One region of the Variovorax pasteuri genome, then DNA from elsewhere that is predicted to be linked to it. Evidence: riboswitches for the same ligand, from Rfam matches in the RefSeq annotation. Region 1 holds a riboswitch; the other holds the start of a gene.

Region 1 (7,842 bases):
AGCGAGGCTTTCCGTCAGGGTCATGCCAATGTCCGCGCAGGCCAGAAGGTCGAACATCGGGCCCTTCACGCTGTGGTCGGGGCAGGCCGGGTAGCCGGGCGCGGGGCGGATGCCGCGGTACTTCTCCGCAATCATCTCGTCGTTGCTCAGGCCCTCGTCGGCCGCGTAGCCCCACAGGTCGGTGCGCGCGCGGTGGTGCAGCGACTCGGCGAAGGCCTCGGCCAGCCGGTCGGCCAGGGCCTTGAGCATGATGGCCGAGTAGTCGTCCAGGTCGTCGGCGAAGTACTTCTCCTTCTTCTCGACGCCCAGGCCGGCGGTGACGGCGAACATGCCCACGTAGTCCTTCAGGCCGCTCGCCTTGGGCGCAACGAAGTCGGCCAGGCAGCGGCTCGGGCGCATCACGCCGTCGATGGCCTGCTTCTCGGTCTGCTGGCGCATGCCGTACCAGGTGAGCGCCACCTCGCTGCGCGTCTCGTCCGTGTAGAGCTCGATGTCGTCGTCGTTCACCGTGTTGGCGGGCCAGAAGCCGACGATGCCGGCCGCGCTGAGCCAGCGGCCTTCGATCAGGCGCTTGAGCATGCGCTGGCCGTCGGCGTACACGCGCACGGCCTCGGTGCCGACGACCTGGTCCTTCAGGATGGCGGGGAACGGGCCGGCCAGGTCCCAGGTCTGGAAGAACGGGCCCCAGTCGATGTACTTCGCGAGCTCGGTCAGGTCGTAGTTCTTGAACACGCGCCGGCCGATGAACTTGGGGCAAGGCGGCGTGTAGTTCGACCAGTCGATGGGCGTCTTGTTGGCGCGCGCCTTGGCCAGCGGCCACATCGGCACCTGCTTCTTGTTGGCGTGCTGGGTGCGCACCTTGTCGTAGTCGGCGTTGATCTCGTCGATGTACGCCGTGGCCTGGTCACTCAAGAGCGACTGCGCCACGCTCACGCTGCGCGAGGCGTCGGGCACGTAGACCACGGGGCCTTCGTAGTGCGGCGCAATCTTCACGGCCGTGTGCACGCGGCTGGTGGTGGCGCCGCCGATCATGAGCGGGATCTTCTTGATGCGGAAATGGTCGTCGCGCTGCATCTCGCCGGCCACGTACTGCATCTCTTCGAGGCTGGGCGTGATCAGGCCCGACAGGCCCACGATGTCGGCGCCCTCGACCTTGGCGCGCGCCAGGATCTCGTGGCACGGGACCATCACGCCCATGTTCACCACTTCGAAGTTGTTGCACTGGAGCACGACGGTGACGATGTTCTTGCCGATGTCGTGCACGTCGCCCTTGACGGTGGCGATGATGATCTTGCCCTTGGTGCGCACGTCGCGGCCCGCCGCCTCGTCGCGCAGCTTTTCTTCCTCGATGTAGGGCAGCAGGTGGGCCACGGCCGACTTCATGACGCGCGCCGACTTGACCACCTGCGGCAGGAACATCTTGCCGGCGCCGAACAGGTCGCCCACGATGTTCATGCCGTCCATGAGCGGCCCTTCGATCACGTGCAGCGGACGACCGCCCGTCGCCAGGATCTGCTGGTAGGCCTCCTCGGTGTCTTCCACGATGAAGTCGGTGATGCCGTGCACCATGGCGTGCGACAGCCGCTGGTTGACGTGCACCGGGCTCTCGGGCGTGCCGCGCCATTCGAGGCGCTTGCTTTCGTCCTTGGCGCCGCTCTTGGCGGTTTCGGCCACTTCGACGAGGCGTTCGCCGGCGTCCGGGCGGCGGTTGAGCACCACGTCTTCCACGCGCTCGCGCAGCGTGGGCTCCAGGTCGTCGTACACGCCCACCATGCCCGCGTTGACGATGCCCATGTCCATGCCCGCCTGGATGGCGTGGTACAGGAACACGGTGTGGATGGCCTCGCGCATCGGGTCGTTGCCGCGAAAGCTGAAGCTCACGTTGCTCACGCCGCCCGACACCTTGGCACCCGGCAGGTTCTGCTTGATCCAGCGTACCGCGTTGATGAAGTCGACCGCATAGTTGTCGTGCTCCTCGATCCCGGTGGCAATGGCGAAGATGTTGGGGTCGAAGATGATGTCTTCCGGCGGGAAGCCCACCTCGTCCACCAGGATGCGGTAGGCCCGCTCGCAGATCTCGATCTTGCGCGCGAAGGTGTCGGCCTGGCCCTTCTCGTCGAAGGCCATGACCACCGCGGCGGCGCCGTAGCGGCGCACCAGCTTGGCCTCGTGCTTGAACTTGTCGACCCCCTCCTTCATGGAGATGGAGTTGACGATGCCCTTGCCCTGGATGCAGCGCAGGCCGGCCTCGATCACGTCCCACTTCGAGCTGTCGACCATCACCGGCACGCGCGCGATGTCGGGCTCGCTGGCAATCAGGTTCAGGAAGCGGACCATGGCGGCCTTGCTGTCGAGCATGGCCTCGTCCATGTTGATGTCGATCACCTGGGCGCCGTTCTCGACCTGCTGGCGCGCGACGGCCAGGGCCTCTTCGAACTGGCCGTTCAGGATCATCCGCGCGAACGCCTTGGAGCCGGTGACGTTGGTACGCTCGCCGATGTTGACGAACAGCGTGCCCTCGCCGATGGCGACCGGTTCGAGACCGGACAGCTTCATGGGCGGGGGCGCCAGGGGCGCGGAATCGGGGGTAGCTGGAGCGGAAATCTGGGACATGGCCTCACCTGCGGAAGAGTCGAACAGGCGAGCGTCGTTGTCGCCCCAAGCCTGACGGCCGGCCTGTGAGGCCCACCGCTGCAACGCTCCTTGGGAAGGGCCGCATTTTAGGGCGATTCGAATGGGGCCGGGGAAAACCCCAGTTCCCGACTTCGCCCGCGTCCACCCTGTTCAAAGACACCGGGCGCCTGCGGCTGAGCGCTGCCTTGGCCATGCGCGCTGCCGGCCGCGAAAGCCGGCCCCCGATGGCGGCTAAGTAAGCGCAGGCTTACGCTGGTTGTGGCTCGCCCATTGCCGACGCCGGAAGGCCGAACACCCGGTCGAAGGCCCAGTTGAAGACGAAGGTGTAGACCAGGAAGAACACCACCAGGCCCAGGTCCATCACCAGCGCCTGCCAGAGCGACACGCCCAGGCCCCAGGCGAACATCGGCACCAGGAAGGCGATCAGCCCGCCCTCGAAGCCGATGGCGTGGGCGATGCGGCGGCGCACGCTGCGCCCGCGCACGGCCTGGCGCGATTCCCAGCGCTCGAACAGCGCATTGAAGACCAGGTTCCAGATCACCGCGATGACCGAGGCGCCCACCGCCAGCATGCCCGAATGGCCGAGCCCGGCGTCCGTCATCAAGGCCAGCCCCGCGCTGGCCGCGACGATGGCGATGCCCTCATAAAGGCTGATGTAGACGATGCGACGTTGAATGCCCTGCATGACTTCTTCTCTTGGTTCGTGACTGCGATGACTGGACTTTATGTGTCATTCGCTGATATAAAAAGTTAACTTGTTTCAGTTTTATTGATAGATCTAGCGCCATGGCTTTCTCCAGCGACAACGTCGAGGTCTTCCTGGCCGTGATCGACCACGGCTCCTTCTCGGCCGCGGCGCGGGCGCTGCGCAAGGTGCCGTCGGCCGTGAGCATGGCCATCGCCAACCTGGAGGCCGAGCTCGACCTGCCGCTGTTCGACCGCAGCGGCCGCGAGCCCCAGCCCACCCCCGCCGCACGCTCCCTGGAGCCCCAGGCGCGACTGCTGGCCTCCCAGTTGCGGCAGTTGCAGGTGCAGGCGCTGGCGCTCACGCAGGGGCTGGAAGACCGGCTCACGCTGGCCATCGCGCCCGAGCTGCTGGCCGCCCCCTGGAGCGGCCCGTTGGCCGAGCTGGCACGCGAGCATCCGCTGCTGCAGGTCGAGGTGCTGGCCGCGCCGCAGGCCGATGCGCTGGCGCTGCTGCACAGCGGCCGCGCGCAGCTGGCCCTGGTGTTCGAGCGCCCCAGCCTGGACGGCCGCGAAGGCTTTCAGGAGGTGGGCAGCGACCTGATGGTGGCGGTCATCGCGCCCGACCACCCCGTGCTCGCCACCAACGGCGGCCGGCTGCGCGAGGACCACCTGACGAACACCCGGCAGATCGTCGTGGCCGGGCGCGACCTGACTACCAGCGACCCGCGCTTCGTGTTCGCGCGCCACGTCTGGCGCACCGACAACGCGCTGGCCGCGCTGAGCCTGATTACCGCCGGGCTGGGCTGGGGCTGGCTGCAGCGCAACTTCGCCAAGCCGCACGTGGCGGCCGGCGCGCTGATCGAGATTCCGTTCGAGAACCTCAGCAATGGGCTGGACCTGTGGGTCGACGTGGTGTGGTCGCGCGAGCGGCCGCTCGGGCTGGGCGCGCAGCGCTTCGTGGCGCTGATTGCACGCAACCGCCAGGTGGCGGGGGAGTGCGGCGTGAAGACCGGCGGGCTCTAGCGCCCGGGTGCGTCACCGGCCGTGGCCGCCGCCATGGCCCCCGCCGTGCCCGCCGTGCCCGCCGTGCCCGCCGCCACCATGGCCTCCGCCTCCCGGCCCGCCACCGTGCGGGCGCCCGCCGCCGCCACCCGGGTGGGGCCTGCCCGGCGGCGGTCCGGGGCGAAAGCCCGGCTGCGGCCGGGGCGGCCTGAACCCGGGGTCGTTCGGCGGGCGAAACCCCGGCGCCGGCGGGGGACGAAAGCCCGGCGCTGGCGGCGGGCGGAAGCCCGGGCCCGGTGGCCGGAAGCCCGGCCCGGGCTGCCACGGATGCGGCTGCCAGCCCGGCCTGACCGGCGGCGGCGGACGCCAGCCCGCCACCGGCGGCGGTGGCCGGTTCCCCCACCAGCGCCGGTCGCCGTACCAGGGCCGGTCGCGGTAGTGGTTGGCCCAGTAGCTGCCGATCGCAAAGCCGACGATCGGCACGCCGATCACCGCGCCGTAGGTGGCAAGCGGCACGCGTTGGTCCTGGTAGGCGTAGTCGAGGCTGCGCGACCAGACCCAGCCGCGCCCGCCGTCGGGCAGCACCACGTCGCACCAGCCGTAGCCATTGGTGCAGCCGACCACCTCGAGCGGCTGGCCCGGCGCCAGCCGCGCCACCAGCGGATAGTCGCCCGACGGGCCGGCGCGCAGGTTGACGGCGCCACGCGTGAAGGCCTGCTGCGCCTGCGCCGCGAGGGGAAGGACCACGGCAACCGCGCCGATGCCGATCCAGCGATAGGTGTTCCGGTTCATGAAAAGCTCCTTGCGCCCAGCCTAGGCGCACCGCCAAAACCCGTCAATCAGCCCAAAACTCTTATTCGCGAAACACCGAGGAACCGGCTTCGCCGGGCCTCAGGTGTTGCCCCCGGCAGGGGGAAGGAGCAGCGACACGAAGTGCGCGAAGCCTGGGGGCGAGCCAGTTTCAGGCGGCTTCGCGGTAGAAGCCGGCGCTGTTGCTGCCCAGCGCGCGGCCCGACACCGGCGCCACGGCCTTGCCGATCGCCGCGATGTGGTCCGGCGTGGTGCCGCAGCAGCCGCCCACGATGTTCACCAGCCCCGCGGCCGCGAACTCGTGCAGCAGGCGCGAGGTGACGTCGGGCGTCTCGTCGAAGCCGGTGTCGCTCATGGGGTTGGGCAGGCCCGCGTTCGGGTAACAGCTGATGAAGGTGTCGCCCGCCACGCGCGCCAGTTCCTGGATGTACGGGCGCATCAGCGCGGCCCCCAGCGCACAGTTCAGGCCGATGGCCAGCGGCTGCGAATGGCGCACGCTGTGCCAGAAGGCGGTGACGGTCTGCCCGCTCAGGATGCGGCCCGAGGCGTCGGTCACGGTGCCGCTGATGATCAGCGGCAGGCGCTGCCCGCTGTTGTCGAAATACTCGTCCACCGCGAACAGCGCGGCCTTGGCGTTGAGCGTGTCGAAGATGGTCTCGACCAGGATCACGTCGGCGCCGCCTTCGACCAGCGCTTCGGTCTGCTCGTAGTAGGCCGCCCGCAGCGATTCGAAGTCGACATTGCGCGCGCCGGGATCGTTCACGTCGGGGCTGATGCTCGCCGTCTTGGGCGTGGGCCCGAGGGCGCCGGCGACGAAGCGCGGCTTGTCGGGCGTGCTGAACTTGTCGCAGGCCGCGCGCGCGAGCTTGGCGGACTCGAGGTTCATCTCGCGCGCCAGGTGCGCCATCTTGTAGTCCTCCTGCGCGATGGTGGTCGCGCCGAAGGTGTTGGTCTCGATCAGGTCGGCGCCGGCGGCCAGGTAGGCCTCGTGGATGTCGCGGATCACGTCGGGGCGCGTGAGCGAGAGCAGCTCGTTGTTGCCCTTCACGTCGCGCTCGAAGTCCTTGAAGCGCTCGCCGCGGTACTGCGCCTCGGTGAGCTTGAAGCGCTGGATCATCGTTCCCATGGCGCCGTCGAGGATGGCGATGCGCTTTTCGAGGATGCCGGCAAGTGCCTGGCCGCGGGTGTAGACGATGGGCTTCTTCATACCCCCGATTGTAGGAAGCGGCCCATGGCCTCACTCCGGGTCGGGCCGGTGGGCGCCCCAGGCGGCCAGCCCGGCAAACAGCGACGCCAGGCCCGCGCACAGAAAAACGGCCGGCAGTCCCAGCCAGGCGGCGACCAGGCCACCGGCCAACGCCGAGACACCCATGGCTGCATCGAAGAAGCCGTCGTAGAGGCCAATGGCCATGCCCCGGCTGGCGGCAGGCACGCGGCGAAGCGCCGGCAAGGCCAGCAGCGGATAGACCATCGAGAAGCCGAAGCCGCACAAGGCCGCGCCCGCCAACGCCACCGCCGGCACCGGCGCGATCCCGAGCAGGCCGAGCCCGAGCGCTTCGGCGCCCAAGGCCGCCAGAACGGCGGACGGACCTTGGGCCCGGTCGACCGAGGCGCCGAAGAGCAGGCGTGCCGCGACGTGGGCCGTGCCGAAGGCCGTGAGCGCAAAAGCGCCCCCCGGCCAGCCGTGCGCCCCGTAGGCCAGCACGACAAAGGAGGACACGGCGGCCAGACCGACCGCCGAAAGCCCCAATGCCAATCCCGGCCGCCAGATCCGGCGCAACATCCGTGCGGCAGTCATCGCAGCTCCCGCGGCAGCGTGGGCGGCTTCGGCTGGGGCAACGACGGCAGCCACGATCATCCCCACCAGGGGCACGACAGCGGCGGCTGTCGCCACCGCGGCAAAGCCGAAGGCGCGATCAATGGCCGCTCCCACCGCGGCACCGGCCGCAAGGCCCGCAAACATGGCGAGCCCGATCCAGGACATCGCGCGACCGGCGTTCGCCATGCCTGCACGGCCGATGGCCCAGGCCGCACCGCCGGTGATGACCAGGCCCTCCCCCACGCCCGTCAGCAAACGCCCGGCAACCAGCATGCCCAGGCCGCCCGAAGCCCCCAGCGGCAGCAACGCCGACAAGCCGTAGACGATGCCGCAGCCCGCCATGGCCGACAGGCCGATCAGCACCGTGTGCCGGCCACCGTGCCGATCGGTCATGGCACCCGCCCAGGGCCGGGACAACAGGGAGGCGGCGGACTGAGCCCCCATCACCCAGCCCACGGTGACCATGTCGAAGCCCAACCCGTCATGGACCCGACCCGGCAATACCGGCAGCGCGAGACCCATGGCAAGCAGGCCGAGGAGGACCGTGGCGGCAACCGCCAGCATGGCCTGCCGGTCACGGATGTGAAAGGCGGATGGCGGGGTATTCGAAGACGGGACGGTCATCGGGCTTCCTTCAAAGGCGCAAACCCAAAGCGTAAATTCGTCCTCAATGACTGAGGAGAGGGCTCGGCGTACACACAGAAAGGACAGAAAATCCTGAATCGACAAGGAGCCGTCCATGGAAGGACTGACAGGATTTGCCGCTTTCGTTCACGCCGCCGAGCAGCGCAGCTATGTCGTCGCGGGCCGGATCCTGGGCATTTCAGCCTCCGCCGTGTCCAAGAGTGTGGCCCGCCTGGAAGAGCGGCTGGGTGTGCGTCTTCTGCACC
Region 2 (7,842 bases), on a different contig from region 1:
CACCTGCAAGCCACCGCAGCGCATGCCGTCGTGGTCCACGATGGTCAGCGCCACCTGCTTGATGCCCAGGCCGGTCAGGCCGATGCGGTCGGCCGCGGCGCGGCTCAGGTCGATCACACGGCCCATCGCATAGGGGCCGCGGTCGTTGATGCGCACCAGCACCTCGCTGCCGTTGACGAGGCTGCGTACGCACACGCGCGTGTTGAAAGGCAGGGTCTTGTGCGCCGCCGTCATGGCGGTCATGTCGAAGCGCTCGCCGCTGGCGGTCTTGCGCTGATGGAACTGGATGCCGTACCACGAGGCGCCGCCGCGCTCGAAGATGTCGCGCGGTCCGGCGTCGCCGGGCACGCCGTCGTCCGGCGTCAATTCGTCAGCGCCGGAGACGGCGAGGTCGTAGCGCACCGACGGCACGTTGGAGCGTGGCGCGGCACCGGGCGGCACCGCCAGCGCGCGCGGCAGCGGTTGCAGCTTGCCGCCTTCGGCGTCCGTGGCCGGCGGCATGGCGCAGCCGGCGAGCGCACAGCTCGCCGCCACGAAGACGAGGCGAAGCGCCCCGCGCAACGAGGCGGCCGCGCCTGCCGCGCTCCCTCTCAATCGAGGCGCTCCAGCACAGCCAGCGTCGCCGCCGACTGGTTCATCGTGTAGAAATGCAGCGCCGGCGCACCGCCGTCGCGCAGGCGCTCGCACAGGTCGGTCACCACGTCCAGGCCGAAGGCCTTGATCGACGCGATGTCGTCGCCATAGGCCTGCAGCCGCAGGCGCACCCAGCGCGGGATCTCGGCGCCGCAGGCGTCCGAGAAGCGCATGAGCTGCGTCGAACTCGTGATCGGCATGATGCCCGGCACGATCGGCGTGTCGATGCCCAGCTTGCGGGCGTCGTCGACGAAGCGGAAGTACGCCTCGGGCGTGAAGAAGTACTGCGTGATCGCCGAATCGGCGCCGGCCTTCACCTTGGCGGCAAAGGCCTGCAGGTCCGCTTCGGGCGAGCGGGCCTGCGGATGGATCTCGGGGTAGCAGGCCACCTCGATGTGGAAGTCGCGGCCGGTTTCCTCGCGGATGAAGGCGACGAGGTCGCTCGCGTACTGGAATTCACCGCCGATGCCGTAGCCGCTGGGCAGGTCACCGCGCAGCGCCACCAGGCGCTTCACGCCCATGGCCTTCAGCTCGCCGAGCTGCTCGCGCACCGTGGCGCGCGTGGCGCCAATGCACGAGAAGTGGCTCGCGGCGTCCACGCCCTCGGACAGGATCTCCTGCACCGCACCGAAGGTGCCGTGGTGCGTGGAGCCGCCGGCGCCGTAGGTGACCGAGCAGAACTGCGGCTTGCGCACATACAGCTGCTGGCGCGCGGCGCGCAGCTTGACCGCGCCTTCGGGCGTCTTGGTCGGGAAGAATTCGAAACTCAGCGGAAGGCGCACCTGCGTCTCCTTAGGAACCGTCGCTCGCCTTGGCAGCGCGCACGGCATGAATGAAAAACTCGCGGTTGCCGTCGCCCCCGGCGATCGGGCTGTCGAACCAGCGCAGCACACGCAGATCGAGCGCCTCGCAGGCGTCGTGCAGGCGCTTCTCGACCACCGGATACATCGATTCGTCGCGCACGATGCCGCCCTTGCCGACCTGGCCGGGCTGCAGTTCGAACTGCGGCTTGACCAGCATCAGCAGCTGGCCGTCGTCGGCCAGGAACTCGACCACGGCAGGCAGCACCAGCGTGAGCGAGATGAACGACAGGTCGCCGACGATCAGGTCGAAACGCGGATCGGCGGGCTGCTCGGACGCCTCGGCCTCTGCGCCCTCGTCACCGTCTTCATGCAGATCGTCCGCCGACAGCGCACGCGCATTGACACCCTCGATGGCCACCACGCGCGCGTCCTCGCGCAACTTCGCATGCAGCTGCCCGTGGCCGACGTCGACGCCGACCACCTTCGCGGCGCCGCGCTGCAGCAGGCAATCGGTGAAGCCGCCGGTCGACTGGCCCACGTCGAGGCACAGCTTGCCGGCCGGGTCGACGCCGCTCACCGCCAGCGCGCCTTCGAGCTTGAGCCCGCCGCGCGACACGTACCGGGCCTCGGCCGCATCGGCCAGCTCGAGCTCGGCCGATTCGGGCACTTCGTCCTTGTTCTTGACGACCTGGCGCCACGCGTCGCTCGTGCCCGCATCGCGCCAGCGCATGCCGCCGGCAATGAGCCGCACGGCCTGCGAACGCGACGCGGCCATGCCGCGCTCTACCAACAGTTGATCAGCGCGCATGAGCGAAGCGCCGGGCCGCCCCAAGCAAGCTCGCACCGCAGTGCGAAGCACGGAGGTTTTTCATTGCGCTGATCAATACCGGTACGTGTCGGGCTTGTACGGGCCGTTCTTGCTCACGCCGATGTAGGCGGCCTGCGCGTCGGTCAGCTCGGTCAGCATGGCGCCGACCTTCTTCAGGTGCAGGCGAGCCACCTTTTCGTCGAGGTGCTTGGGCAACACGTAGACCTTGCCGGCTTCATAGGCGTCGGGCTTGGTGAACAGCTCGATCTGGGCGATGGTCTGGTTGGCGAACGACGACGACATCACGAAGCTCGGGTGGCCCGTGCCGCAGCCCAGGTTCACCAGGCGGCCCTTGGCCAGCAGGATGATCTTCTTGCCGTCCGGGAAGGTGACGTGGTCGACCTGCGGCTTGATTTCTTCCCACTCGTACTTCTCGATCGACGCGACGTCGATCTCGTTGTCGAAGTGGCCGATGTTGCAGACGATGGCCTGGTCCTTCATGGCGGCCATGGTGTCGTGCGTGATGACGTCCTTGTTGCCGGTGGTCGTCACGAAGATGTCGGCCTTGTCGGCGGCGTATTCCATCGTCACGACCTTGTAGCCTTCCATGGCGGCCTGCAGGGCGTTGATCGGGTCGATCTCGGTCACCCACACCTGGGCGCTCAGTGCGCGCAGTGCCTGGGCCGAGCCCTTGCCCACGTCGCCGTAGCCAGCCACGCAAGCCACCTTGCCGGCGATCATCACGTCGGTCGCGCGCTTGATGCCGTCCACCAGCGATTCGCGGCAGCCGTACAGGTTGTCGAACTTGCTCTTGGTGACCGAGTCGTTCACGTTGATGGCGCGGAACTGCAGCGTGCCCTTGGCCGACATCTCGTTCAGGCGGTGCACGCCGGTGGTCGTTTCCTCGGTCACGCCGATGATCTCGGCGGCCTTGCGGGTGTACCAGGTGCTGTCCACGGCCAGCTTGGCCTTGATGGCGGCGTAGAGGATGCGTTCTTCTTCGCTGGTCGGGTTGGCGAGCACGCCCAGGTCCTTCTCGGCGCGCTGGCCCAGGTGCATCAGCAGCGTGGCGTCGCCGCCGTCGTCCAGGATCATGTTCGGGCCTTCGCCCTTCGAACCCTTGGGGCCGAAGTCGAAGATGGCGTGGGTGTAGTCCCAGTAGTCCTTGAGCGACTCGCCCTTGATGGCGAACACCGGCGTGCCGGCGGCGGCGATGGCGGCGGCGGCGTGGTCCTGCGTCGAGAAGATGTTGCACGAGGCCCAGCGCACTTCGGCGCCCAGGGCTTGCAGCGTCTCGATCAGCACGGCCGTCTGGATGGTCATGTGGATCGAGCCCGTGATGCGCGCGCCCTTGAGCGGCTGCGCCTTGGAGAACTCTTCACGGATGGCCATCAGGCCGGGCATTTCGGTTTCCGCGATGCGGATTTCCTTGCGGCCCCAGGCGGCGAGGGACAGGTCGGCAATCGCCTGGTCGGCGGTGGACACGGGGGTGGGCTTGAGAACAGCGCTCATGAGAACTCCAAAACTGGTTTGAAAGATGCCACTGCGTTCGGGGGTCTGACGGAAAAAGGACTCACCGCGAGAACAGCGGATGAGCGTGGTTGCGATGTGGTCCGAGCCTCACGCCTGACGGCGCTGCAACGCTCCTCGGAACGGCGGATTGTAGACGCGGCGCCCCGGCCCGCCAATCGCTCGGGTATCTCACATCACGGAAAGCGCGTTCTGCCGCACAGGCGTACATTGGCTCGCACCCAACCACGGAAGCCCCCGCCCATGTCGCTCACGCACTCCAGAATCCCCTCGGCCCTGCTTGCCGCAGCCGCCCTCGTCGCCACGGCCAGCGTCCCGGTCCTTGCCGCCGCGCAGAACGCCGACCCGGTGCGCATCCGCGGCACCATCGTGCGCGTCGACGCCAAGACCCTCGTGGTCCAGGACCGCGGCGGCGAGGTCGTCAGCCTCGCACGCCCGGCCGACATGCCGGTGTCGGAGGTCTACCGCATCAAGCTGTCCGACATCAAGCGCGGCAGCTTCATCGGCACCGCCGCCATGCCGCAGCCCGACGGCACGCAGAAGGCGATCGAAGTGGTGGTGTTCCCCGAGGCCGCGCGCGGCACGGGTGAAGGCCACAGGCCGTGGGACCTGCTGCCCGACAGCACCATGACCAACGCCACCGTCGCCGACCTGGCCGCGGCGCCGAAGTCGGTGCGCGGCGGGCAGCAGATGCGCCTGACCTACAAGGGCGGCGAAAAGACCGTCATCGTGCCGCCCGACGCTCCGGTGGTCACCTTCCGCCCCGGCACCGACGCACTGCTCGTGCCCGGCGCCAAGGTGATGGTGAATGCGCAGGAAAAGAACGGCACGCCCACGGCGCTGCGCGTCACGGCCGGGCGCAACGGCTTCGCGCCGCCGATGTAACCGGCACGCGGGGCAGGCGCCCCGCATCCGAGGGAAACCCCGCAGGATTTTTTGTCCGGGCGACAGGCTCGGGCGGCCCTGTGCGGCGTATCGTGGCGTCGGACTCCGGCCGCGAGGCAGGTTCCAGCCACCCATCCGTTCACCCGACACAGGAGATTGCGCACCATGGCCACTGCCAAGAAAGCCGCCGCCAAGAAGACCCCCTCCAGCAGCGAGAGCACCGCGGGCGCGAAGCAGGCGATGCCGAACGCCGCGGACATGCTCAATCCGCTGAAGGGCATGGCCGACCGGCTGCAGAACCTCAACCTGACCGGCGGCGCCGGCAAGCTGCTGGACAGCGGCCGCAAGGACCTGCAGGCGGTCATGGAAGCCAACGAAAAGTCCTACCAGGGCCTGCAGACCGTGGTGCAGCGGCAGACCGAGATGATCAAGCACGCCATCACCGAATGGCAGAGCGTCGCCAAGGGCATGCCGGGCAAAGACCCGAAGGAAAACTTCGCCAAGCTCGACGAACTCGGCCGCCAGTCGTTCCAGCGCGCCATCGACGACATCAAGGAACTCGCCAACCTCGCGGCCAAGTCGCAGGCCGACGCGTTCGACGTGGTGCGCCAGCGCATCCAGTCCAACGTAGACGAAGTGACCAAGCTGCTGCAGCGCAAGTAAGCCGGAACCCGCCGCCATGCCCCCGGCAGCAGCCCCGCCGCCCATCGAGCGGCGCACGCGCGTCAACGGCATCGAACTCGCCTGGGACAGCTTCGGCGACCCGGCCGCCACGCCGCTGCTGCTGGTCATGGGCCTCGGCGCCCAGATGGTCGCCTGGGACGACGCGTTCTGCGCGCGGCTCGCCGAAGCCGGCCGCCATCGCGTGATCCGCTTCGACAACCGCGACATCGGTCACTCGAGCTACCTGACCGAGCTCGGCGTGCCCGACATCCAGCTGCTGATGCACCAGGCCATGGCCGGCCGGCCGCTGCAGGTGCCCTACACCCTGCGCGACATGGCCGGCGACTGCGTCGGGCTGCTCGACGCGCTGGGCATCGCGCGCGCCCACGTCGTGGGCGCCTCCATGGGCGGCGCCATCGGGCAGGAGCTGTGCATTCACCATGCGCATCGGATGCTGTCGTTCACCAGCATCATGTCGACCACCGGCAACCCGGCCCTGCCGCCGCCCACGCCCGAGGCGATGGCGGTGCTGTTCTCGCCCTCGCCGACCACCTTCGAGGCCTACCTGCCGCACTACGCCAAGGTGTGGCGCGTGCTGCGCGGGACCGCGGACTTTCCGCTCGACGAGGCGCGCGACACCGAGCGGGCCCAGCTCGTGTTCCTGCGCGGGCTCAACCCGCCCGGCGTGGCGCGCCAGTTCGCGGCCATCCTGGCCTCGGGCAACCGCAAGCCCGCGCTGCACGACGTGCAGGTGCCCACGCTGGTGATCCACGGCGAGGCCGACCCGCTGGTGCCGGTGGCCTGCGGCGTCGACGTGGCCGATGCGATTCCCGGCGCAACGCTGCTGCGCATTCCGCGCATGGGCCATGCGCTGCCGATTCCGATGTGGCCGCAGATCGTCGACGCCATTGCCGCGCACACGGCGCGGCACCTGGACGCCTGAGCCGGTCGCCCGGACTGCTTTGCCTCGGTTCGACGGACGGAAACTCCCGCCCTTCTAAAATCGCGGCATTCCCCCGCAGATTGCCCACCTTGTCTTTTCTTGCCGAAACCCGCCGCCGTCGCACCTTCGCGATCATTTCCCACCCTGACGCCGGCAAGACCACGCTGACCGAAAAGCTGCTGCTTTTCTCCGGCGCGATCCAGATCGCCGGCTCGGTGAAGGCGCGCAAGGCCTCGCGCCATGCCACCTCCGACTGGATGGAAATCGAAAAGCAGCGCGGCATCTCGGTGGCCTCGTCGGTCATGCAGATGCTGTACCGCGACCACGTCATCAACCTGCTCGACACGCCCGGCCACAAGGACTTCTCGGAAGACACCTACCGCGTGCTCACCGCCGTCGACTCGGCGCTGATGGTGATCGACGCGGCCAACGGCGTGGAAGCGCAGACGCGCCGTCTCATCGAGGTCTGCCGCCAGCGCGACACGCCCATCATCACCTTCGTCAACAAGATGGACCGCGAAGTGCGCGAGCCGCTGGACATCCTGGACGAAGTGGAGCGCGAACTCGGCATGCCCTGCGTGCCCATGACCTGGCCCGTGGGCCAGGGCAAGAGCTTCCGCGGGATCATGAACCTGCGCACGCACACCATGACGGTGTTCGAGTCGGGCAGCGAACGGCTGCCGCACGACTTCGAGACCATTCCGCTGACCGACCGCGACACGCTGACCAAGCGCTTCGGCGCCGACTTCGAGAGCGCCATGGACAGCATGGAGCTGGCCACCGGCGCCTCGCCCAGCTGGGACCGCGAGGCCTTCCTGGCCGGCAAGCAGACCCCCGTGTTCTTCGGTTCCGGCGTGAACAACTTCGGTGTGATGGAAGTGCTGGACGCACTGGTCGACCTGGCGCCTTCGCCGCAGTCGCGCACCAGCACCACGGTGGTCAACCGCCAGCCGGTGGTGAAAGAGATCCAGCCCGAGGACAAGGACTTCGCGGGCGTGGTCTTCAAGGTGCAGGCCAACATGGACGCCAACCACCGCGACCGCATCGCCTTCGTGCGCATGGCCTCGGGCAAGTACACGCCGGGCATGAAGCTCAAGGTGCAGCGCACCTCGAAGGAGCTTCGGCCCACCAGCGTGGTGACCTTCATGAGCCAGCGCCGCGAGGCGGTGGAAGAGGCCTACGCGGGCGACATCGTGGGCTTCACCACGCACGGCGGCGTGCAGCTGGGCGACACCATCACCGACGGCGCGAGCCTGCAGTTCACCGGACTGCCCTTCTTTGCGCCCGAGCTGTTCATGACCGTGATCCTGAAGAACCCGCTGCGCACCAAGCAGCTGCAGCAGGGCCTGGCCCAGCTCGGTGAAGAGGGCGCGATCCAGGTGTTCCGCCCCGAGGTCGGAGGCCCGATGCTGCTGGGTGCCGTCGGGCAACTGCAGTTCGAAGTGGTGCAGCACCGCCTGAAGGCCGAATACGACGCCGACGTGCGGCTCGAAGGCTGCCAGTACACGGGCGCGCGCTGGATCACGGCCGACACCCCGGCCGAGCTGCGCGAGTTCGTCAACGCCTACCCGGTGCGC

Evidence for each region. A riboswitch is a leader RNA that binds a small molecule or an ion and turns the genes downstream of it on or off. The one in region 1 is predicted to bind S-adenosylhomocysteine.
Region 2: it holds a riboswitch for S-adenosylhomocysteine, as region 1 does, so the genes downstream of both, ahcY (adenosylhomocysteinase) here and metH (methionine synthase) in region 1, are expected to answer to the same signal.

What each region holds. Positions count from the first base shown of each region.
Region 1 covers NZ_JBPJZS010000016.1:25,505-33,346, reverse strand. Annotated here, with positions in the region: gene metH (methionine synthase) at 1-2,556, opposite strand, end outside; S-adenosyl-L-homocysteine riboswitch at 2,636-2,711, opposite strand; gene ACSFBM_RS32785 (PACE efflux transporter) at 2,882-3,319, opposite strand; gene ACSFBM_RS32780 (LysR family transcriptional regulator) at 3,421-4,344, shown strand; gene ACSFBM_RS32775 (SH3 domain-containing protein) at 4,357-5,115, opposite strand; gene ACSFBM_RS32770 (homocysteine S-methyltransferase family protein) at 5,285-6,340, opposite strand; gene ACSFBM_RS32765 (MFS transporter) at 6,371-7,693, opposite strand; gene ACSFBM_RS32760 (LysR family transcriptional regulator) at 7,692-7,842, shown strand, end outside.
Region 2 covers NZ_JBPJZS010000003.1:92,392-100,233, reverse strand. Annotated here, with positions in the region: gene ACSFBM_RS13935 (septal ring lytic transglycosylase RlpA family protein) at 1-501, opposite strand, end outside; gene metF (methylenetetrahydrofolate reductase [NAD(P)H]) at 591-1,415, opposite strand; gene ACSFBM_RS13925 (TlyA family RNA methyltransferase) at 1,426-2,244, opposite strand; gene ahcY (adenosylhomocysteinase) at 2,317-3,756, opposite strand; S-adenosyl-L-homocysteine riboswitch at 3,831-3,899, opposite strand; gene ACSFBM_RS13915 (hypothetical protein) at 4,018-4,659, shown strand; gene phaP (TIGR01841 family phasin) at 4,825-5,322, shown strand; gene ACSFBM_RS13905 (alpha/beta fold hydrolase) at 5,339-6,265, shown strand; gene ACSFBM_RS13900 (peptide chain release factor 3) at 6,355-7,842, shown strand, end outside.